DNA from 3 places in the Bradyrhizobium sp. CCBAU 051011 genome. Region 3 is predicted to be linked to each of the others. Evidence: predicted binding sites of a transcription regulator. Region 3 holds the regulator's gene; each other region holds the start of a gene.
What was found. Region 3 encodes PhoB, which activates phosphate uptake and scavenging genes when phosphate is short. Its sites were predicted from a motif close to TGTCATNNANCTGTCAT; they were not measured.

Region 1 (7,237 bases), 350 kb from region 3:
CGGCCGTGAACAGGCGGTCGAGCGTGAGTAGGCTGGCAAGTAGCGCCCCGAGCCAGAGGATCGCGGGTCCGAGCCGCGTCAGCAGCGGCAGGTCGGGCCCGATCGCAAACGGCATCAGCACCGTGACGGTCAGGAAGAACAAGACACCGATCAGCGCGCCGCCGCCGACGCGGAGCGCGATTCGGATGTCCCGGCGAATCAATGCGGCGAGGGCGGTCATGTCGCACCCCCCATCCGCAGCTCCCGCGCCTCAATCCCGAGCGGCGTGTGCGTAGCCGCTACGATGATGCCGCCGCCGGCGAGATGGTCCCGCATCACGCCCACGAACAGAGCTTGCCCGGCGGTATCGAGCGCCGAGGTCGGCTCGTCCAGAAGCCAGACCGGCCGCCGCACCACCAAGAGGCGGGCGATCGACAGCCGCCGCCGCTGGCCGGCCGAGAGGAAGGCCGCCGGCAGATGCGTGGCGTGGCCGAGGCCCACGGCGGTGAGGCATTGGCCGACTTCGCCGACCTTGCCGCCCAGGAAATCGCGCCAGAATGAGAGGTTTTCGTGCACACTCAGCGCGGGCTTCAGCGCATCGCGATGGCCGAGATAGTGGGCCTGTTCCGGCAGCGTCAGCTCGGTCTCGCCGCCTTCCAGCGCGAGCGATCCGCCCGCTGGCACCAGAAGACCCGCGATCAGGCGCAACAGCGAGGTCTTGCCGGAGCCGTTCGGCCCGACCACGGCCAGCACCTCGCCGGACGAGGCCTCGAAATCGAGGCCGGAGAACACCCCGCGGCCGCCTCTGATACAGTCGATTTGGCGCCCCGAGAGCCGCATTTCGCTTCGTCACAGCCCTCTGAAATTGATGGGTACCGCGTCAGAATTTGTGGGTACCGCATTGCTGCAGCACGTTTGTCGGTGTGGCGGCGCTTCTAGAAAGATTCTATAAGCCCGGAACTTGATGCAGCACACAATCGGCGGCTGCAAGCCATCAGGCCAAGCCTCACGCTGAAGGTGTTTAAATACCCTTGCCGGGTATAACTAGAATTTGGGATTTCCTGACATGACCTCGCTCGACAGCTTCAAATGCCGCAAGACCCTCAAGGTCGGCAGCAAGACCTACGTGTATTACAGCCTGCCCGCCGCCGAGAAGAACGGTCTGAAGGGAATTTCCAAGCTGCCCTATTCGATGAAGGTGCTCCTGGAAAACCTGCTGCGCAACGAGGACGACCGCACGGTCAAGAAGGAAGACATCGTTGCGGTGTCGAAGTGGCTCAGAAAGCGCAAGCTTGAGCATGAAGTGGCGTTCCGTCCGGCGCGCGTGCTGATGCAGGATTTCACCGGCGTGCCGGCGGTGGTCGATCTCGCCGCGATGCGCAACGCAATGCAGGCGCTCGGCGGCGATGCCGAGAAGATCAACCCGCTGGTGCCGGTCGATCTCGTCATCGACCACTCGGTGATCGTCAACTTCTTCGGTGACAACAAGGCGTTCGGCAAGAACGTCGTCGAGGAATACAAGCAGAACCAGGAACGCTATGAGTTTCTGAAGTGGGGCCAGAAGGCGTTTTCGAATTTCTCCGTGGTGCCGCCCGGCACCGGCATCTGCCACCAGGTCAATCTCGAATATCTCGCCCAGACGGTGTGGACCAAGAAGGAGAAGATGACGGTCGGCAAGAAGACCGGCACCTTCGAGGTCGCCTATCCGGATTCGCTTGTTGGCACCGACTCGCACACCACCATGGTCAACGGCCTCGCCGTGCTCGGCTGGGGTGTCGGCGGCATCGAGGCGGAGGCCTGCATGCTCGGCCAGCCGCTGTCGATGCTGCTGCCGGAAGTCGTCGGCTTCAAGCTGAAGGGCCAGCTCAAGGAAGGCGTCACCGCGACCGACCTCGTGCTGACGGTCACGCAGATGCTGCGCAAGCAGGGCGTGGTCGGCAAGTTCGTCGAGTTCTTCGGCCCCGGCCTCGACTATCTCTCGGTCGCGGACAAGGCGACCATCGGCAACATGGCGCCGGAATACGGCGCGACCTGCGGCTTCTTCCCGGTCGATGCCGCAACCATCGATTATCTCAAGACCTCCGGCCGCAAGGCTGATCGCGTCGCGCTGGTGGCGGCCTATGCCAAGGCGCAGGGCCTGTTCCGTACGGCGAAATCGACCGATCCGGTGTTCACGGAAACCCTGACGCTCGATCTGAAGGACGTCGTGCCGTCGATGGCCGGCCCGAAGCGCCCCGAAGGCCGCGTCGCGCTGCCCGCGGTTTCCACCGGCTTCGCCACCGCGCTCGCCGGCGAGTACAAGAAGCCTGATGGTGCCGATAACCGCTATTCGGTCGAGAACCGCGATTTCGATCTCGGCCATGGTGACGTCGTGATCGCCGCGATCACCTCCTGCACCAACACCTCTAACCCGAGCGTCCTGATCGGCGCAGGCCTGCTGGCGCGCAACGCCGCCGCCAAGGGGTTGACGGCCAAGCCGTGGGTGAAGACGTCTCTTGCCCCGGGCAGCCAGGTGGTCGCGGAATATCTCGCCAATTCGGGTCTGCAGAAAGATCTCGACAAGGTCGGCTTCAACCTGGTCGGCTTCGGCTGCACCACCTGCATCGGCAATTCCGGTCCGCTGCCGGAGGAGATTTCGAAGTCGATCAACGACAACGGCATCGTTGCGGCGGCCGTGCTGTCGGGTAACCGTAACTTTGAAGGTCGCGTCTCGCCGGACGTGCAGGCGAACTATCTGGCCTCGCCGCCGCTGGTGGTGGCCTATGCGCTGGCCGGCACCGTGACCAAGGATCTTGCGGTCGAGCCGATCGGCACCGGCAAGGACGGCAAGCCGGTGTACCTGAAGGACATCTGGCCGACCACGAAGGAGATCAACGCCTTCATGAAGAAATTCGTGACAGCTACGATCTTCAAGAAGCGCTATGCCGACGTGTTCAAGGGCGACACCAACTGGCGCAAGATCAAGACCACCGACAGCGAGACCTATCGCTGGAACATGTCGTCGACCTATGTGCAGAACCCGCCCTACTTCGAGGGCATGAAGAAGCAGCCCGATCCCGTGGTCGACGTGGTCGACGCGCGGATTCTTGCGATGTTCGGCGACAAGATCACCACCGACCATATCTCGCCGGCCGGCTCGATCAAGCTGACCTCGCCGGCCGGAAAATTCCTCAGTGAGCACCAGGTGCGTCCCGCCGACTTCAACCAGTACGGCACGCGGCGCGGCAATCACGAGATCATGATGCGCGGCACCTTCGCCAACATCCGCATCAAGAACTTCATGCTGAAGGGCGCCGACGGGAATATTCCGGAGGGCGGACTAACCAAGCACTGGCCCGACGGCGAGCAGATGTCGATCTACGACGCGGCGATGAAGTACCAGCAGGAGAGCGTGCCGCTGGTGGTGTTCGCCGGCGCCGAATACGGCAACGGCTCCTCGCGCGACTGGGCCGCGAAGGGCACCCGCCTGCTCGGCGTTCGCGCCGTGATCTGCCAGAGCTTCGAGCGCATCCATCGCTCCAACCTGGTCGGCATGGGTGTGTTGCCGCTCACCTTCGAGGACGGCACGTCGTGGACATCGCTCGGCCTCAAGGGCGACGAGACGGTGACGATCCGGGGGCTGCAGGGCGACCTGAAGCCGCGCCAGACGCTGACGGCCGAGATCGTATCCGGCGACGGTTCGCTGCAGCGCGTGCCGCTGCTGTGCCGCATCGATACCCTCGACGAGCTCGAGTACTACCGAAACGGCGGCATTCTGCATTATGTGCTGCGCAAACTCGCGGCTTAACGCGGATTTGTGATCAGTGCCTCACTTCGAAGTGAGTGGCGACAAGAAAGAAGGCGGCCTATGACAAGGCCGCTTTCGCGCGTCTGGGGCACGCTTTCAGGAGCTCAAATGATGCCCCGTATAAATACGGATCGAAAACACTACCGCCGGTTCGCAGCATGTCAGCGATGATGGCCTACAACATTTCGCGATGGTCCGGAGCGCTCGGAGTCTGTGCAATCATCGCGGTCATCCGCCCGGCTCATGCCGATCCGCGCGCCGTCGTTGAACTGTTCACCTCGCAGGGCTGTTCGTCGTGTCCGCCGGCCGACAAAATCGTCGGCGAACTGGCCAAGGATCCGTCGGTGATCGCGCTGAGCATGCCGGTCGACTACTGGGATTATCTCGGCTGGAAGGACACGCTGGCAGACTCGCGCTTCAGCGCGCGTCAGAAAGCCTATTCGCATGTGCGCGGCGATCGCAACCTCTACACGCCGCAGATGATCGTTAACGGCTCCGCACAAGTGATCGGCAGCGATCGCGCCGCCATCGAAGGCGCCATCAAGACGACCGGCAAGACCGAAGGCGTGATGTCGGTGCCGGTGACGATGACGTTGTCGGGCAAGCTGCTCAATGTCTCGGTCGATGCGAGCAAGGTGTCAACGCCGGGCCGCGGCGAAATCTGGCTCTGCTCCGTCTCGAAGGCGGTACCGATTTCGATCGGGCGCGGCGAGAACCGTGGCCAGCAGATCACCTACTACAACGTGGTGCGCAATCTGGTGAAGGTCGGCGACTGGAACGGAAGCTCGGGAAGCTGGACCATTCCGCTGGAAAATATTTCCCGCGACGGCGTCGACGGTGCGGTCGTCTATGTCCAGGACGGCAGTCGCGACAAGCCGGGCGCGATGCTCGGCGCCGCCTACACCGCGTTGCGCTGATTAACGCTGGCGCTTCCGTAGCCCGGATGGAGCGCAGCGCAATCCGGGACAGCTTTCTCCGCCAGTGATGATCCCCGGATTACGCTGCGCTCCATCCGGGCTACGATGCTGAGGATTTCAAACTGGGTGCTGTGCTGCAGCCGGCGAAGCCAGAGTTGAGCGTGGCATTTACGAAAGCCCGCCCACAAACGAAAAAGGACCAACTCTCGTTGGCCCAGTATCGGGATTAACTCCCTTCTGCGAACAGGCCCGATCCCGACGGCCCCGGGGGGCTGGGGGCTGAGGAATCCGGAACCGAAAGGACCGGGCCAACGCAGGATTGTTTTCTCGCAACCCAGCGGGGCAGGCGGTTGGCGGAAGTGGGGCAGCAATAAGATTCCGCTAACGATCCCGTGAATCCCCGGGGATCGGTATTTCCGTTATTTCGCCGGTTCCATGCGGTTTCCTCGCATTTCCAGCCCCCTTGCGGCTTTTCGCGGTTAGCGCGATCATGTCGGTCGGATGACAGGAGGCGCTCCATGAACCCGATATCGGAGGACACCGATCCAAGCGCGAGCCGCGCAGTGGCGCGCCCCGCCACTGCAGTTCCTCCGCCGAATCGGGTCACGTTCAATCGTCTCGAACTCAACCGTATCCTCAATCTGTATGGCCGCATGGTCGCCGACGGCGAATGGCGCGACTACGCCATCGACTTCATGAAAGACCGCGCGGTGTTTTCGGTGTTTCGCCGCGCTTCCGAAGTCCCGCTTTACCGCATCGAGAAGGACCCGCGGCTCGCGCGCAAGCAGGGCATGTACAGCGTGATCTCGGCGACCGGGCTGATCCTGCGCCGCGGCCACGAGCTCGAACGCGTACTCTTGGTGATCGACCGCAAGCTGGCGTTGGTTTAGGCGGGATCCTGTCGCCCGGATGGAGCCAACGGGTCGCGCGAACGCGCGCCCGATGACATGCTCCGCGAACTCCGGGAAGACCATATCCGCTTGCGAGATCGTCCCGGATTGCGCTGCGCTCCATCCGGGGCTTCTACGAAGCCTTCTCAATCCTTCGGCACCGTCGAGCCGCCTTCGCCGAGCGTGCGCTGCATCATCACGGTGTCGAGCCAGCGGCCGAACTTGAGGCCGACATTGCGATGCGTCCCAATCATCTGGAAACCGCATTTGGTATGAAGGCCGATCGAGCCGGCGTTGGCGGAATCGCCAATCACGGCGATCATTTGCCGGTAGCCGCGGGCCTCGCATTCGGCGATCAGCGGCTGCATCAGCTGCAGGCCGATGCCGCGGCGGTGGGTCGAGGGCTTCAGATAGATTGAGTTCTCCACCGTGAAACGATAGGCAGGCCGCGGCCGATAGGGGCCGGCATAGGCATAGCCGATCACCTCGCCTTCGACGGCGGCGGTGAAATAGGGAAAGCCGCCATCCATCAGGACTTTGAACCGCCGGGTCATCTCGGCGAGATCGGGCGGGATCAGTTCGAACGTCGCGGTGCCGTAGCGCACCGCGTGCTCGTAGATGTCGGTGATGGCAGGAAGGTCGGCCTCGGTGGCGGGCCGGATTTCAGGAGCGGACGTTTCAGAAGCGGGCATGGCAAAAAGATACCAGCAGACAGCTCTGGATCAACGCTCTTTCCGTCATGGCCCGGGTGAGGCCCGGCCATGACGATCACGGATCAAAAGAAAAGCCCCGGCGCGAGGCCGGGGCTTCAACTCGTGAACCTGATCGGGGGCGCTTATTCGCGCTGGCCGAGGAGCTGCAGCAGCAGCGTGAACAGGTTGATGAAGTTCAGATAGAGCGACAGTGCGCCGGTAATCGCCGCCTTGTCCGCTATCTCGCCGCCCTCGGAGGCGTAGCCATAGATGTAGTCGTTCTTCAGCCGCTGGGTATCCCAGGCGGTGAGGCCAGCAAACACCAGCACGCCGACCACCGAGACGATGAACTGCAGCATCGAGCTCGCCAGGAACAGGTTGACCAGGCTCGCGATGATGACGCCGATCAAGCCCATGAACAGGAACGACCCCATGCCGCTCATGTCACGCTTGGTGGTGTAGCCGTAGAGGCTCAGCGCGCCGAAGGTCGCCGCGGTGATGAAGAACACCCGCACGATCGAGGTGTGGGTGTACACCAGGAAGATCGACGACAGCGAAATGCCCATCAGGGCCGCGAACGCCCAGAACAGCAATTGTGCCGTCGCGGGCCGCAGCCGGTTGATGCCGAACGAGATCGCGAACACCATGACCAGCGGCGCGAGGATGAACAGCCACTTCAGCGGGCTGACATACATCGCGTAGCCGAACGGCGTCAGGAAGGCGTTGCCGAACCGGGCGGCGGCGCCGGCCTGGTCGGTGGTCACGGCGGCCATGTAGACGCCGAGCGCCGCAAGGCCGGTGATGGCCAGGCCGATGCTCATGTAGTTGTAGATGCGCAGCATGTAGGCGCGCAGACCGGCATCGACGGCCGCTGCGTCAACGCGTCCGGCGGCCCGGCCGAAAGGAGATACGTAGTTACGGTCTAGGTCCGACATGGTCGAATTCCCGTTGGTTGCCCGGCGGAGCGCAAGG
Region 2 (7,237 bases), 2.1 Mb from region 3:
GCAGGGTTCGTTGACGCGGCCGGCGAGATCGATACAGAGTCGGTTCACGGTGTTGCGCGCCCAGCCGCGACCGTCGCTCTGGATTGCCAGCACCTGCTCCGACGCCAGCACGCTGCGGCCGCGCCCGGCTTCTGCGTGCAGCAGGAAGTCCCGCTCCTCGCGGAACAGGCGGAAGCGGTTGCGCACTTCCCAGGAAATCTGCAGCGGCCCATAGCCGCCGGCGGTCTGGGCCTGCGCAGCGGATGCGGACATGCCGACCAGCCCAGCGGCAATCAGCGCGACCGACATCATCGAACGTATGAGAATTCCAGCCATGGCGTCGTTTGACGTTAGCGGTAAGGCGGAAATAAGAGAATGAGCCAGCTTCGGCCCAAAAGACCAGACGGCGCAGATAACGACGGCGTTACTGGCCGCGGGATTGGCCTCTCTCGACACGTTGCCGCACCCTGGCCTTGGCGGTGCAGGCTTCGCTGAGCCGGCGGCGTTCCAGCCAAGGCTGCACCACGCTGAGCCAGAGCTCGCGCGTCCCCATGATCCAGATCGAGATGCCGAACGGGATCAGGAAATATAGAATTCGGAACACCACCAGCGTCGCGAGCAATTGTTCCTTGCCGAACTGCGGCAGCGCCACCAGCATCGCCGCGTCGAACACGCCAATGCTGCCGGGCGCGTGACTGGCAAAGCCGAGCAGCGTCGCCAGGATGAACACCACCGCCAGCGAAACGAAATCGATATGCGGCGACATCGGCATCAACAGATACATCGCCAGCGCACAGAAGCCGAGATCGACGACGCCGATCAGGACCTGCAGCAGCGTCAGTCGCGCCGAGGGCAATACGACTTTCCAGCCATTCTGCCCGAGCTCGCGGCGGCCCTTGCCCATCAGCAACCAGACGAAATACGCCGCGATGCCGGCCAGGCAGCCGATCGCGATCAGCCGGTTCATCGCCGGCGGCAGCAGGTCCATCGCCGATGCCGCTTCGGGATGCCAGGCCATGCCGCAGCCGAGCACGAACAGATTGCCGAGCCAGAAGGTGAGGCCCGAGAGAAAGCAGATTTTTGCGACATCGATCGCCGTCAGGCCGTAGTCGGAATAAATCCGGAACCTGATCGCGCCGCCGGTAAAGACGGTGGCGCCGATATTGTGGCCGATGGTGTAGCTGGTGAAGCTCGACAGCGCGGCGATGCGGTAAGGGACGTGATTCTTGCCAATGGTTCGCAATGCGAAGAAATCATAGAAAGTGAGCGTGCAGAACGCACCGACCACGCACAGCGCCGCCAGCGCGATGCGATGCGGCGCGATTTCGGTCAGCGCAGTCAGAATCACCCCGGTATCGACACCCTTGAGGGTGCGAACCAGATGGGTGATCGCAAGAGCTATGATGAGAAGACTCGCAGCGATTCCTAGCCGTTTCCAGCCGATCTTCTCCTTGAAGCCGCGCCCGAGCGCGGTCAGCAGCCGATGCATTCATCCTCCCGGCGGGGCGGCAATAGGTAAAGGTGGGCCTGTCACGGCACGTGACAGTCGACGGGCAGAGGGCACCGTGCGCGCAACCCATAAGCCAAAACCGGACCGTTGTGCAGCCCTTGACAAGCATGCCTTTTGGCTTCGCTCGCCGTCTTTGTCATACGCCCTACATATGTCGCCGCGTTAACGATTTTGAGTCGCAATGAGGTCCGTTTCCGCGGTGCTGTTTTTGTCCGCGGCGTTCCAGCGTTTCCAGCGTTCCATCGCGACGTTTTCGGGGCGATTAGGAACATCGCATTCGCGAGCCGGTTAGCCTCCATCAGCATCGAACACGAAGCGCGCGACGGGGCCAAAAACCAGGCCGTGCACCCGCGTGTTCCAAACGGAGGACGACGGCAATGGGACTCTTCACCAAAGACATCAAGACCATGAACGACCTGTTCATCCACCAATTGCAGGACATCTATTACGCCGAGAAACAACTCGTGAAGGCGCTGCCAAAAATGGCCGAAAAGGCCACCGACAAGCAGCTAAAGCAGGGCTTTTTGACACATCTCGACGAAACCAGGACGCATGTACAGCGCCTGGAAGAGGTGTTCCGCATGCACGGCGCCGAGGTGAAGGCGGTCGATTGCCCGGCCATCGACGGCATCATCGAGGAAGCCGATGAAGTTGCGGCCGAGGTCGAAGACAAGGCTGTGCTGGATGCAGCGCTGATCAACGCCGCGCAGGCCGCCGAGCACTATGAAATTACCCGCTACGGCAGCCTGATTGCGTGGGCGCGGCAGCTTGGGCGCAACGATTGCGCCAGCATCCTGCAGCAGACGCTCGACGAGGAAAAGACGACCGACAAGAAGCTGACCTCGCTGGCGGAAGGCAAGGTCAACCTGCGCGCCGCAAGCTGATCGTCGCCCTGGTTGAGGCAAATCGCCGCGCGGGAAGAATATCTCGCGCGGCGTTTTTCTCGCGCAGGCGGCTGACAGCATCCATACTTCGATATCCGTTGAAGTGTTATATCGAAACGGACCTGTTTGAGCGGCATGGGCGCCCTGAAGGGTGACCCATGCGCAACGCTCACCTCAGATCCGGGCCGCTTTTCGGGCCCCGCTGCAGCAGTGGTGCTTGCTAACGCCCGTTAACCATCGGCAGGCTGCGGCCGGTTGAGTTCCAAAACGTTTGTTCACCATCCGCCCACTCCGGATTGAGGTGGTTACTCCAAATATACGAATGGGACCGTTGTTACAGACCGCTGGGGGAGTCTGTAATGTACCGCGTCTTAACTTGCCTCACCACTGAACATGATTGGCGCCTGGTCGTATTGGCAGGCACCATCTGCTGGCTCGCCAGCGCTGTCGCCATAAGCCTGTTTCATCGCGCCAGGGCATCGCGCGGCCGGACGCGCGCAGTCTGGATCGGTCTCGACGCGGCTGTCGGAGGCTGCGGAATCTGGGCCACTCATTTCGTCGCGATGCTGGCTTACGATCCGGGCGCGGGTGCCGGATACAGCATACCCGTCACCTTGTTGTCGCTGGTCTTCGCGATAGCCATCGTGGCCACCGGTCTTTGCATTGCGTTATCCAGTTCACGTCGGTGGGTGGTTGGCCTTGGCGGCGCCGTCATCGGCGGCGGTGTCGCAGCGATGCACTATACCGGCATGGCAGCGCTCGAGCTGCCGGCGTTCATTGTATGGTCGCACGGCCTCGTGCTGGCCTCGATCGTGTTTGGCAGCCTGTTCGCGGCCATCGCGCTTCTTGTCGCGATACGCCGTGACAATCCGGTCCATACCATGGCCGCCACCGGGCTGCTGACGGTTGCCATCGTCTCGCATCATTTCACGGCGATGGGCGCGGTCACGTTGATTCCGGATCCGACTCTCGGCTCCGACACGATGTCGATTTCCCCGACCGCGCTATCGTTCCTGACGGCGGTCGCGGCATTCGCCATCCTCGGCCTGTCGCTGCTGGCGGCGATGATCGACCGCCGCGCCAAGGGCGAACTCCATAGTCAGAAAGTCCTGCTCGATACCGCGCTCGACAACATGTCGCAGGGACTTTGCATGTTCGATGCGGATGGCCGCATCCTGCTCAACAATCAACGCTATGCCGAAATGATGGGGCGCACCGGCATGGCTCTTCAAGGCCGTTTGCTGCTCGACGTGCTTCGGCAGCAGAAGGCGCTCAATCGCTGGGACGGTGATCCCGATCAGTTCGTCGCCAGCGTGATTGCCGCCGCCAGGGCCGGCGACAGCGTGACCAGGACGTTGACCCGCAATGGACGGTCGATCCGCGTGGTCGATCAGCCCAAGAACGGCGGCGGATGGGTCGCTACCTTCGAAGACATCACCGAATGGCAGCAGGCCCAGGAACAGATTTCCCACATGGCGCGCCATGACGCGCTGACCAATCTGCCGAACCGGATACTATTCCGCGAGCAGCTCGAAAAGGCGTTGCGGCTCGCCAAGCGCAGCGATCAGCTCGCGGTGCTCTGTCTTGACCTCGACCACTTCAAGGACATCAACGATTCGCTCGGTCATCCCGTTGGCGACGCGCTATTGAAGGAAGTCGCCCGCCGTCTCGGCGCATGCATCGGTGAGAACGACACAGTGGCGCGGCTCGGCGGAGACGAATTCGCCATTGTGCAGTTCTGCAACGATTGCGATCCGTCCGCCGTCGCCTTGCTCGCCAGCCACGTCGTCGAGCAGGTTTCCGCGCCTTACGAGATCGCCGGCCACCAGCTCGTCATCGGCGTCAGCATCGGCATTTCGCTGGCGCCGGAAGACGGCAAGAATCCCGACGAGCTGCTCAAGAAGGCCGATCTCGCGCTCTATCGCGCCAAGGAAGACGGCCGCGGCACCTATCGTTTCTTCGAGACCGGGATGGACGCCCGCGCGCAGGCGCGGCGGCTCCTGGAACTCGACTTGCGCGCGGCGCTACAGCGCAAGGAGTTCGAAGTCTATTACCAGCCGATCCGCGACGTCGCCAAAGACGTCGTCGTTGGCTTCGAAGCCCTGGTGCGGTGGAATCATTCGCTGCGCGGCATGATCTCTCCGGTCAACTTCATTCCGCTGGCGGAGGAAACCGGCCTGATCGTGCCGATCGGCGAGTGGGTGTTGTGCCAGGCCTGCATGGACGCCGCCCGGTGGTCGCGGGATGTCGGTGTCGCCGTCAATCTCTCGCCGGTGCAGTTCAAGAATCCCAATCTGGTGTTGACGGTGAAGGAGGCGCTGAAAGCCTCCGGTCTTCCGGCGGACCGGCTTGAGCTCGAGATCACGGAATCGGTATTGCTGCAGAACAGTGAGGCCACGCTTTCCGTTCTGCACGAGCTTCGCGCCTTCGGGGTGCGGATTTCGCTCGATGACTTCGGAACCGGATACTCTTCGCTCAGCTACCTGCGCAGCTTCCCGTTCGACAAGATCAAGATCGACCGCTCGTTCATCACTGAACTGGCGACGCGCGATGATTCGATGGCGATCGTCCGCGCCGTGACCGGCCTCGGCAAGAGTCTGGGCATCGTCACCACGGCGGAAGGCGTCGAGACCGTCGAGCAGTTCGACCTGTTGCGCCAGGAAGGTTGCACACAGGCGCAAGGCTATTTGTTCAGCCCGCCGCGTCCCGTGGCCGAGGTGGAAACGATGCTGTCGAAGGCCCGCGCGAAGGTCGTCGCCTGATTGTTTTAAGCCTGCTTTCCTCAGGCCTTGCGCAGCGCGAAATGCGCGCCGCAAAACGCCATCACGGCACCGAGGCACAGGGCGGCGAGACCGGCGAGCACGCCCGATACGGTCGGGACCGGGCTCGGCGCCGAGGCGGCCTGTCCGGCTCCGGCAAGGATCAGCACACCGACCACGATCAGGAACTGCCGCATCCGTTGCGGAATCTGGCCCGAGGCCGCGCCATGCATCAAATTGGCGGTGAAATAGCCGCCGGAAAAGCCCACGGTCGCAATCAGCCACCACGCGATCGCCGCGCCCGCGGGCATGAACTCGCCGGTATTGGACCGCCACAGGCCGCCGAGATCGAGCCCGTAGCGCGCGCCCAGCATGTGCACGGCAAGCGCCAGCAGCACTCCGGAAACTATCGCGCCGGCCAGGATCAGGCGGCGCGGAAAATAAGTCGTCTGGGCCATGGCCCGCTTGTAAGGTAAAGCCGGCGCGCCGCGCAAGCAGGCGGGCTCAAACGTCACGGATATTTTGAATTGCCGACATCACTACCGAACCAGGCAACGGAAGGCGAGCGCGCGCGCACGGTCAGCTACGCCTACAAGGCGTCGCTGATCTCGTCGGCGCAGCAATTCGAACTGACGGACGCCGGATTGTCGTGGCGGATCGGCAGCCGGTCCGGCGTATGGCCCTATGCCGAGATTGCTTCGATCCGCCTGTCATATCGGCCGATGACGATGCAATCCCGCCGCTTTCGCGCCGATATCGCAAGGACCGGCGGCGGACGGATCGCCATCCTTTCGACGAGCTGGCAGACGGTTGCATTGATGACGCCGCAGGACCAGGGCTACCGCGCCTTCATCACCGAGCTGCATCGCAGGATGAAGGCGGCGGGCAGTACGGCTTCCCTGAACGGCGGCATCGGGACGGTGACCTATGCCGTGGCAGTTGCAATGCTGGCACTGCTGGCCATCGCCATGGTCGGACTTCTTGTGCGGGCGCTCGCGACTTCCGAATTCATCGGCGCGTTGTTTCTGGTCGGCATGGCGATCTGGTTTGCCTGGACCGTCGGCGGCTTCATCAAGCGCAATCGGCCGCGCAGATATTCGTTCGACGCGCTTCCCGAGACACTGCTGCCGTAGTCTGATTCGCAATCAAGCGACACGAAATGTGATTTCGCGAAGCGCCGCAAGGCGCGGCACTTTGTGCGGCATTCCCTGATACGAAGCGAGTGGCCGTGACAATTCCGACGACGCGATTGCCAACGGAAGCCGAGATCGCCGCGATCAATGCGCGGCATCTGGTCGAGACGCCGCTGCGGCCGGCCGACCTGCTGTTCGTATTCGGTACGCGCCAGGATGTCGACGGACGCGTCGACGAAGCCTGCCGGCTGTGGCGGGCGGGATATTTCCGCTGGGCCATCGTGAGCGGCGGAGTGACGCCGGGATCGGACCGCTCGGAATGCGCGATCATTGCCGATGCAATGATGGCGCGCGGCGTTCCGGCCAACATCATCCTGAGAGAGGATCGCGCAATGAACACCGGCGAGAACGTGATCTATTCGCTGCCCATCATCGACGCCGCGCTGGGGCTCGGCAACATCCGCAGCGTGATCTGCCTCGGCAATACCTGGACGGCGCGCCGCTATCCGATGACGTTGCACCGGCACTGGCCGGAAGTGGAGAAGATGCTGGTCATGGTCGACAGCTTCAAGACGCCGCGGGCGCTTTGGCACACCGACGCCGAATTCAGCCGCCGCATGCTCGGTGAATGGGACAAGATCGAGCCCTACAAGGCGAGGGGCTTTATCGCGGAGTGGCCGGCGGGCGAAACCTGCGACCGATAGCGCTATTCGGTCGTGTCGACGTCTTCCTTCGCCGTCAGCATCCCCGACAGGGTGCGCAGCGCCAGATCGAGCTGTTCGGTGGTAGGGGCGCCGAGCGCCAAGCGAACGGCATTGGGGGCATGACCGGGAGTTACCGCAAAGGTGGTCGAGGGCGTCAGCGCGATGTCGCGGCGGGCCGCGGCCGCGACGAATGTCTGCGAGCGCCAATGCTGCGGCAAGGTCAGCCAAAGATGGTAGGATTTGACGTTGGCCTGAACCTCGAAGCCGG
Region 3 (7,237 bases):
CACAGGCGTTTATCGTCACGAACGATGTCTGCCATACCGCGCAAAGAACGCGAGATCACGCGGTATGGGTCCCTGCTCCCGTGCGCAATCGCGCACTAGGCAGGGACGACATCAAGGCCTACGCCACTTCGTTGAAACACCAGGCCAGAATGCCCTTTTGCGCGTGCAGGCGATTTTCGGCCTCGTCGAACACCACCGATTGCGGGCCGTCGATCACCTCATCGGTGACCTCCTCGCCGCGATGGGCGGGCAGGCAGTGCATGAAGATCGCGTCCTTGCTGGCCAGCGACATCAGCTTCTCATTGACCTGATAGGGCTTCAGCACGTTGTGGCGGTGCTCGCCCTCCTTGTCGCCCATCGAGACCCAGGTGTCGGTGACGACGCAATCGGCGCCGCGCACGGCGGCTTCCGGATCGGTACCAAGCACGATCGGCGCGCCGGTCGCCTTGATCCAGTCGCGCATCACCTTTTTCGGCGCAAGCTCCGGCGGGGTCGCGACATTGAGCTGGAACTTGAAACGCTCGGCCGCGTGCGCCCAGGACGCCAGCACGTTGTTGTCGTCGCCGGTCCAGGCCACGGTCTTGCCCTCGATCGGCCCGCGATGCTCTTCGAAGGTCATCAGGTCGGCCATCACCTGGCAGGGGTGCGAGCGCCGCGTCAGGCCGTTGATCACGGGCACGGTGGCGTGCGCGGCAAGCTCGAGCAGCGCATCGTGGTTGAGGATGCGGATCATGATCGCATCGACATAGCGCGACAGCACGCGCGCGGTGTCGGCGATGGTCTCGCCGCGGCCGAGCTGCATCTCCGCGCCCGTCAGCATGATCGACTCGCCGCCGAGCTGGCGCATGCCGACGTCGAACGAGACGCGCGTGCGGGTCGAGGGACGTTCGAAGATCATCGCCAGCGTCTTGCCTTCGAGCGGCTTCTTGCCCTTTTCATGAGCCTTGAGCTTCGCCTTCATGTCGGCGCCCAGCGCCAGCATGTTGCGCAGCTCCTTTGGCGGCAACTCGTTGATGTCGAGGAAATGGCGGACGGACTTGCTCATCATCCCGCCGCCTTCTTCAACTGCGTAGCCGACAGCGCGCCGCAGGCGCGTTCCAGCATCTGGATGGATTGATCGATCTCGGCCTCGGTCACGATCAAGGGCGCGAGGAATCGCACCACATTGTCGCCGGCGCCGACGGTGAGCAATTTCTGGTCACGCAACGCATTGACGAGATCGCCCGAGGGCACCACGGCCTTGACGCCGACCAGAAGTCCCTCGCCGCGCACTTCCGAGAGCACGGCAGGATAGCGATCGACCACCGAGGCGAGTTTCTGTTTCAACAGCAGCGACATTTTCTGCACATGATCGAAGAAGCCGGGCTTCAGCATCACGTCGAGCACGGCGTTGGCGGCTGAAATCGCCAGCGGATTGCCGCCGAAGGTCGAGCCGTGCGAGCCGGGCGTCATGCCGCTCGCGGCCTCCGCCGTCGCCAGCACCGCACCGATCGGAAAACCGCCGCCGAGCGCTTTCGCCAGCGACATCACATCCGGCGTGACGCCGACGCGCTTGTAGGCAAACAGATCGCCGGTGCGGCCCATGCCGGTCTGCACCTCGTCGAACGCGAGCAACAGGCCCTTCTCGTCGCAGAGCTGGCGCAGCGCCTTGAAGAAGGATTGCGGCGCCGAGCGCACGCCGCCTTCGCCCTGCACCGGCTCGATCAGGATGCCCGCGGTGTTGGGACCGATCGCCTTCTTCACGGCTTCCAAATCGCCATGCGGCACCTGGTCAAAACCGTCCATGGGCGGGCCAAAGCCTTCGAGATATTTGGCGGAGCCGGTGGCCGCGAGCGTGCCCAGCGTGCGGCCGTGGAAGGCGCCCTCGAAGGTGACGAGGCGATAGCGCTCGGGATGGCCCTTGGAGAATTGATAGCGGCGCACGACCTTGATCACGCCTTCCATCGCCTCGGCGCCCGAATTGCAGAAAAACACCAGGTCGGCAAAGCTCTGCTCGCACAGCCGCGCGGCCAGCTTCTCGCCATCGGGCGACTTGAACAGGTTCGACATGTGCCAGAGTTTCGTCGCCTGTTCCTGCAGCGCCTTGATCAGATGCGGATGGCAGTGACCCAGCGCATTCACCGCGACGCCCGAGGTGAAATCGAGATAGCGCTCGCCATTGGTTGCGGTCAGCCAGCAGCCCTCGCCGCTTTCGAAGCCGAGATCGACCCTGGCGAAGACGGGAAGCAGATGCGACGTGGCGCTATTGGTCATGGCAATCACAAAAGGTTTGCACTGAAGGTTGACCGGCCGGGGACACGCAGGCAGTGGCGCGAACGCGGCAGCAGCCGGTCTGGCGAAAACGAAACGTGCCGCCTCTTAAGGGCGGCACGTGAGAGGTATTCTATGTCGGCCGGGAGCGCTGTCAACACGCCACGGAACGGCCTTTCCTGCAGTGCAAGATGCCAAAATCCGTAGGATTGCGGTGTGGTGGAAAACACGCAGTGAAACGCCTAGATGTCAGAAGATGTGGACGTTGGGGCGCGGACTCTTGCGCCCGAGTCACGCCATATTGTAGCGTTTGGGCTGTCGGGTACGACATCTCGTGCGGCAGTTCTGATCCCTAAGAGTCCATTTGTGCAGGCGTAAACGTTCGGGCGCGGTTAACGCGCCCGGCGAGGGCTAAGGGATTCTGACCGCAGGGATTTTTGAGACGAATGACATCGCCCGCGCTGCCCTCGATTGGCCGGCGCGATGCGAAGGGAAGATTACGATGACGGTTTTGACCTGGTCCGACGATCGCGTCGAGCAGCTGAAGAAGCTCTGGGAAGCCGGATTGTCCGCGAGCCAGATTGCCGCGGAACTCGGAAATGTGACGCGAAACGCCGTAATCGGCAAAGTGCACCGGCTGGGCCTGTCCGGCCGAGCCAAGAGTCCCTCCTCGGCCGCTCCGCGGCAGCGCAAGGCACGCCCCGCCGCCCAGCAGATGATGCGGGTGTCGCGCCCGGTCTCGCGCGGCAACACCGCGCTGGCGCACGCTTTCGAGGTGGAGATCGAGGCCGATCCGGTCGCCTTCGACAATGTAGTGCCGATGAGCCAGCGGCTGTCGCTGCTCGAACTGAACGAGGCGACCTGCCACTGGCCGGTCGGCGATCCTTCGAGCCCGGAATTCTTCTTCTGCGGCGGCAAGGCGCTCAGCGGCCTGCCCTACTGCGCGCATCACTCGCGCGTGGCGTATCAACCGGCCGCCGATCGGCGGCGGCAGCAGCCGAAGCAGACGAGGTAAGGCGCGCTCATTTGCGCGAGACGTAAGCGCTCCGCGCAAGGTGCGCTCCCTCGCCCCGCTCTTGCGGGGCCACGACGAGCGAAGCTCGCGCTGAGAGGGTTGGGGTGAGGGACTCTGTCCGCGATTGTGGTCTATCGATAGACCTGTGCCCCCTCACCCGGATCGCCGATGCGGCAACCACCGTCATTGCCAGCGACAAACGCCGAAGCTTTTGCGCAAGGGAACGAAAGCGACGAAGCAATCCATACTTGCCGCGTGGCACTATGGATTGCTTCGCTTCGCTTCGCTCGCAATGACGATGAGAGAGCTGCCGCTTTGCCGGGGACGACGGTGGAGTTTGCGCGGATGATAGCGAAGCCTTACGGCTCCACCTTGGCAAACCGGTCATCCAGCGCATAACCGGCGCCGCGCACGGTACGGATCGGGTCCTGCTCGCGGCCGGGGTTGAGCAGCTTGCGCAGGCGGCCGATGTGGACGTCGACGGTGCGTTCGTCGATATAGATGTCGCGGCCCCAGACGCTGTCGAGCAATTGCTCGCGGCTGAACACGCGGCCGGGATGTTCGAGGAAAAATTCCAGCAGGCGATATTCGGTCGGGCCGAGGTCGATCTGGCGGCCGGAGCGCGCGACGCGGCGTTTCTCGCGGTCGAGTTCGATGTCGCCATAGGTCAGCACGGTAGCGAGCCGCTCCGGGCTTGCCCGACGCAACAGGCCTTTCACCCGCGCCAGGAGTTCCGGCACCGAGAACGGCTTGACGATGTAGTCGTCGGCACCGGTCGCAAGCCCCCGCACCCGCTCGCTCTCCTCGCCGCGCGCGGTCAGCATGATGATCGGTAGTTGCTTGGTTTCGGGGCGAGCGCGCAGGCGGCGGCACAGCTCGATGCCGGAGAGGCCCGGCAGCATCCAGTCGAGCACGACGAGGTCGGGCACGCGCTCCTTCAGCCGCGTATCGGCGTCGTCGCCGCGGCCTACGGTCTCGACCTCATAGCCTTCAGCGTCGAGGTTGTAGCGCAACAGCGTGGTCAGCGCTTCCTCGTCCTCGACCACCATAATGCGTGCGCTCATCCTTTTCTTGCCTCTTCTGTCTGACGCGTTTTCTTCACGCGAACCGGCCTCCACTTCGCTCGAAAACGCTACGTCAACTATTCGGCACGGTCGTAGCAAACGTCGTCATGTCGCCCTTCGGGCGCTTGTCGAGCATCTGCTGTCCCTCGATCATGTAGAACACGGTTTCGGCGATGTTGGTCGCGTGGTCGCCGATCCGCTCAATATTCTTGGCGCAGAACATCAAATGAATGCAGAACGAGATGTTGCGCGGGTCTTCCATCATGTAGGTGAGAAGTTCGCGGAACAGCGAGGTGCAGATGGCGTCGACTTCCTCGTCGCCTTTCCAGACCGCCATTGCCGCCGGCAGGTCGTGCGCGGCATAGGCGTCCAGCACCGACTTGACCTGCGTTTGCACCAGATCGGTCATGTGTTCGAGGCCGCGCATCAGCTTCAGCGGCTGGAAATCGTTCTCCAGGGCCGCGACCCGCTTGCCCATGTTCTTGGCGAGATCGCCGATCCGCTCCAGATCGGTGGCGACGCGCATGGCGCCGACGATTTCGCGCAAGTCGATCGCCATCGGCTGGCGGCGGGCGATGGTCAATACCGCTCGCTCCTCGATCAAATGCTGCAGGCGGTCGATCTCGACATCGGTTGCGACGACGCGCTTGCCGAGTGCGACGTCGCGGCGGACCAGCGCGTCGACAGATTCGGTGATCATGCGTTCGGCCAGGCCGCCCATCTCCGCGACCAGGCGGGTGAGTTCCTGAAGGTCGCTGTCGAACGCCTTGGCGGTGTGCTCGGAAGCCATGTCTTGTCTCCTCAGCCGAACCGGCCGGTGATGTAATCCTGGGTGCGTCGGTCGCTCGGCGAAGTGAAGATCTTGTTGGTGTCGTCGAATTCGATCAGCTCGCCGAGATACATGAAGGCGGTCTTGTCGGAGACGCGCGCCGCCTGCTGCATATTATGGGTGACGATGGCGATGGTGTAGTCCTCCGCCAGTTCCTGAATCAGTTCCTCGATCTTGGCGGTCGAGATCGGGTCGAGCGCCGAACAGGGTTCGTCAAACAGGATTACCTCGGGCCTGACAGCGACCGTGCGGGCGATGCAGAGCCGCTGCTGCTGGCCGCCGGACAGCGAGAGGCCGGAGGCGTTCAGCTTGTCCTTGACCTCGTTCCACAGCGCGCCGCCGCGCAGCGCCTTCTCGACCCGGCCGTCCATTTCCGACTTCGAGATCTTCTCATAGAGGCGGATGCCGAAGGCGATGTTTTCGTAGATCGTCATCGGGAACGGCGTCGGCTTCTGGAACACCATGCCGACGCGGGCCCGCAGCAAATTGAGGTCGAGCTTGGGGTCAAGGATGTTGGTCTGGTCGAGCATCAGCTGACCGGTCGCCTTCTGGCCGGGATAAAGGTCGTACATCCGGTTGAAGATCCGCAGCAGCGTGGACTTGCCGCAGCCGGATGGGCCGATGAAGGCGGTGACGCGGTGGGTGCCGAGCGTCAGGTTGATGTTCTTCAGCGCGTGATGTTCGCCATAGTAGAAGTTCAGGCCGCGGGCGGTCACCTTCGGCGCGGCCTCGGGCAGCGCTACCTGCGGAACGGGCCCGCTCGCGGAACTCACGGATACGGAGAGATCGGTCATTTGGATGTCCTCTCGGCGCCAAGAATGCGCGCGCCAATATTCAGGGCAAGTACGGTGAGCGTGATCAGCAGGGCCCCGGCCCAGGCGAGCTGCTTCCAGTAGGCATAGGGGCTCTGGACGAAGTTGTTGATGGTGACCGGCAGGTTCGCCATCGTCTTGGTCATATCCAGGCTGAAGAACTGGTTGGACAGCGCGGTGAACAGCAGCGGCGCGGTTTCGCCGGCGACGCGGGCGGTGGCCAGCAGGACGCCGGTGATCAGGCCGGCGCGCGCGGCGCGGTAGGCGATCCGCCGGATCACCAGCGAGCGCGGCATGCCGAGCGCGGACGCCGCCTCGCGCAAGGGATTGGGCACCAGGCCGAGCATGTCCTCGGTGGTGCGGACCACCACCGGGATCACGATCACGGCGAGCGCCAGACAGCCGGCGAAGGCCGAGAAGCCGCCCATCGGCACCACGATGGCGCCGTAGATGAACAGGCCGATGATGATCGACGGCGCGCTCAGCAGGATGTCGTTGATGAAGCGGATCACCGAGGTGAGCTTGTCGTGCTTGCCGTATTCGGCGAGATACGTACCTGCGAACAGGCCGAGCGGCGCGCCGATGCCGACCCCGATCACGGTCATCATGATCGAGCCGATGATGGCGTTGCGCAAGCCGCCATCGGTCGAACCCGGCGGCGGCGTATCCTGGGTGAAGACGGCGAGATTGAGCCCGGTGACGCCGTTGTAGAACAGCGTGAACAGGATCAGCGCCAGCCAGGTCACGCCGAACAACGCGGCGCCCAGGCAAAGGAACTTGACGATGATGTTGTTGCGGCGGCGGGATACGTAAATCGGATTCATGATCTCAGTTCCCCGCTTTCTTTTCCAGCCGCATCAGCATCAGCCTTGCGGCAGCAAGAACGAAGAACGTCAGCACGAACAGCAGCAAGCCAAGCAGGATCAGGCCGGATTGATGTAGCCCGTCGCTCTCGGCGAATTCGGAAGCGATGGCGGCGGATATCGTGGTGCCCGGCGCGAAGATCGAGGACTGGATCTTGAACGAATTGCCGATGATGAAGGTCACCGCCATGGTCTCGCCGAGCGCGCGGCCGAGCGCCAGCATGATGCCACCGATCACTCCGACTCGGGTGTAGGGGATCACCACGTTGCGAACGACTTCCCAGTTGGTACACCCCACCCCGTAGGCGGCCTCTTTGAGCACCGGCGGGACCGTCTTGAAGACGTCGACCGAGATCGCGGTGATGAAGGGCAATACCATGATCGCCAGAATCAATGACGCGTTG

Region 1: the regulator PhoB is predicted to act here: its motif matches at 5,174-5,190, upstream of ACH79_RS09700 (DUF2794 domain-containing protein).
Region 2: the regulator PhoB is predicted to act here: its motif matches at 1,624-1,640, upstream of ACH79_RS40785 (YbhN family protein).

What each region holds. Positions count from the first base shown of each region.
Region 1 is NZ_CP022222.1:2,051,143-2,058,379, reverse strand. It holds gene ccmB (heme exporter protein CcmB) at 1-220, opposite strand, end outside; gene ccmA (heme ABC exporter ATP-binding protein CcmA) at 217-819, opposite strand; gene acnA (aconitate hydratase AcnA) at 1,046-3,766, shown strand; gene ACH79_RS09705 (thioredoxin family protein) at 3,925-4,683, shown strand; gene ACH79_RS09700 (DUF2794 domain-containing protein) at 5,202-5,573, shown strand; gene ACH79_RS09695 (GNAT family N-acetyltransferase) at 5,720-6,265, opposite strand; gene ACH79_RS09690 (Bax inhibitor-1/YccA family protein) at 6,409-7,200, opposite strand.
Region 2 is NZ_CP022222.1:8,656,238-8,663,474, reverse strand. It holds gene ACH79_RS40790 (hypothetical protein) at 1-252, opposite strand, end outside; gene ACH79_RS40785 (YbhN family protein) at 404-1,468, opposite strand; gene ACH79_RS40780 (ferritin-like domain-containing protein) at 1,867-2,373, shown strand; gene ACH79_RS40775 (EAL domain-containing protein) at 2,733-5,135, shown strand; gene ACH79_RS40770 (hypothetical protein) at 5,156-5,590, opposite strand; gene ACH79_RS40765 (hypothetical protein) at 5,660-6,265, shown strand; gene ACH79_RS40760 (YdcF family protein) at 6,361-6,969, shown strand; gene ACH79_RS40755 (PLP-dependent aminotransferase family protein) at 6,972-7,237, opposite strand, start outside.
Region 3 is NZ_CP022222.1:1,697,476-1,704,712, forward strand. It holds gene argF (ornithine carbamoyltransferase) at 119-1,045, opposite strand; gene ACH79_RS08160 (aspartate aminotransferase family protein) at 1,045-2,253, opposite strand; gene ACH79_RS08165 (GcrA family cell cycle regulator) at 2,753-3,265, shown strand; gene phoB (phosphate regulon transcriptional regulator PhoB) at 3,625-4,329, opposite strand; gene phoU (phosphate signaling complex protein PhoU) at 4,403-5,119, opposite strand; gene pstB (phosphate ABC transporter ATP-binding protein PstB) at 5,131-5,952, opposite strand; gene pstA (phosphate ABC transporter permease PstA) at 5,949-6,794, opposite strand; gene pstC (phosphate ABC transporter permease subunit PstC) at 6,799-7,237, opposite strand, start outside.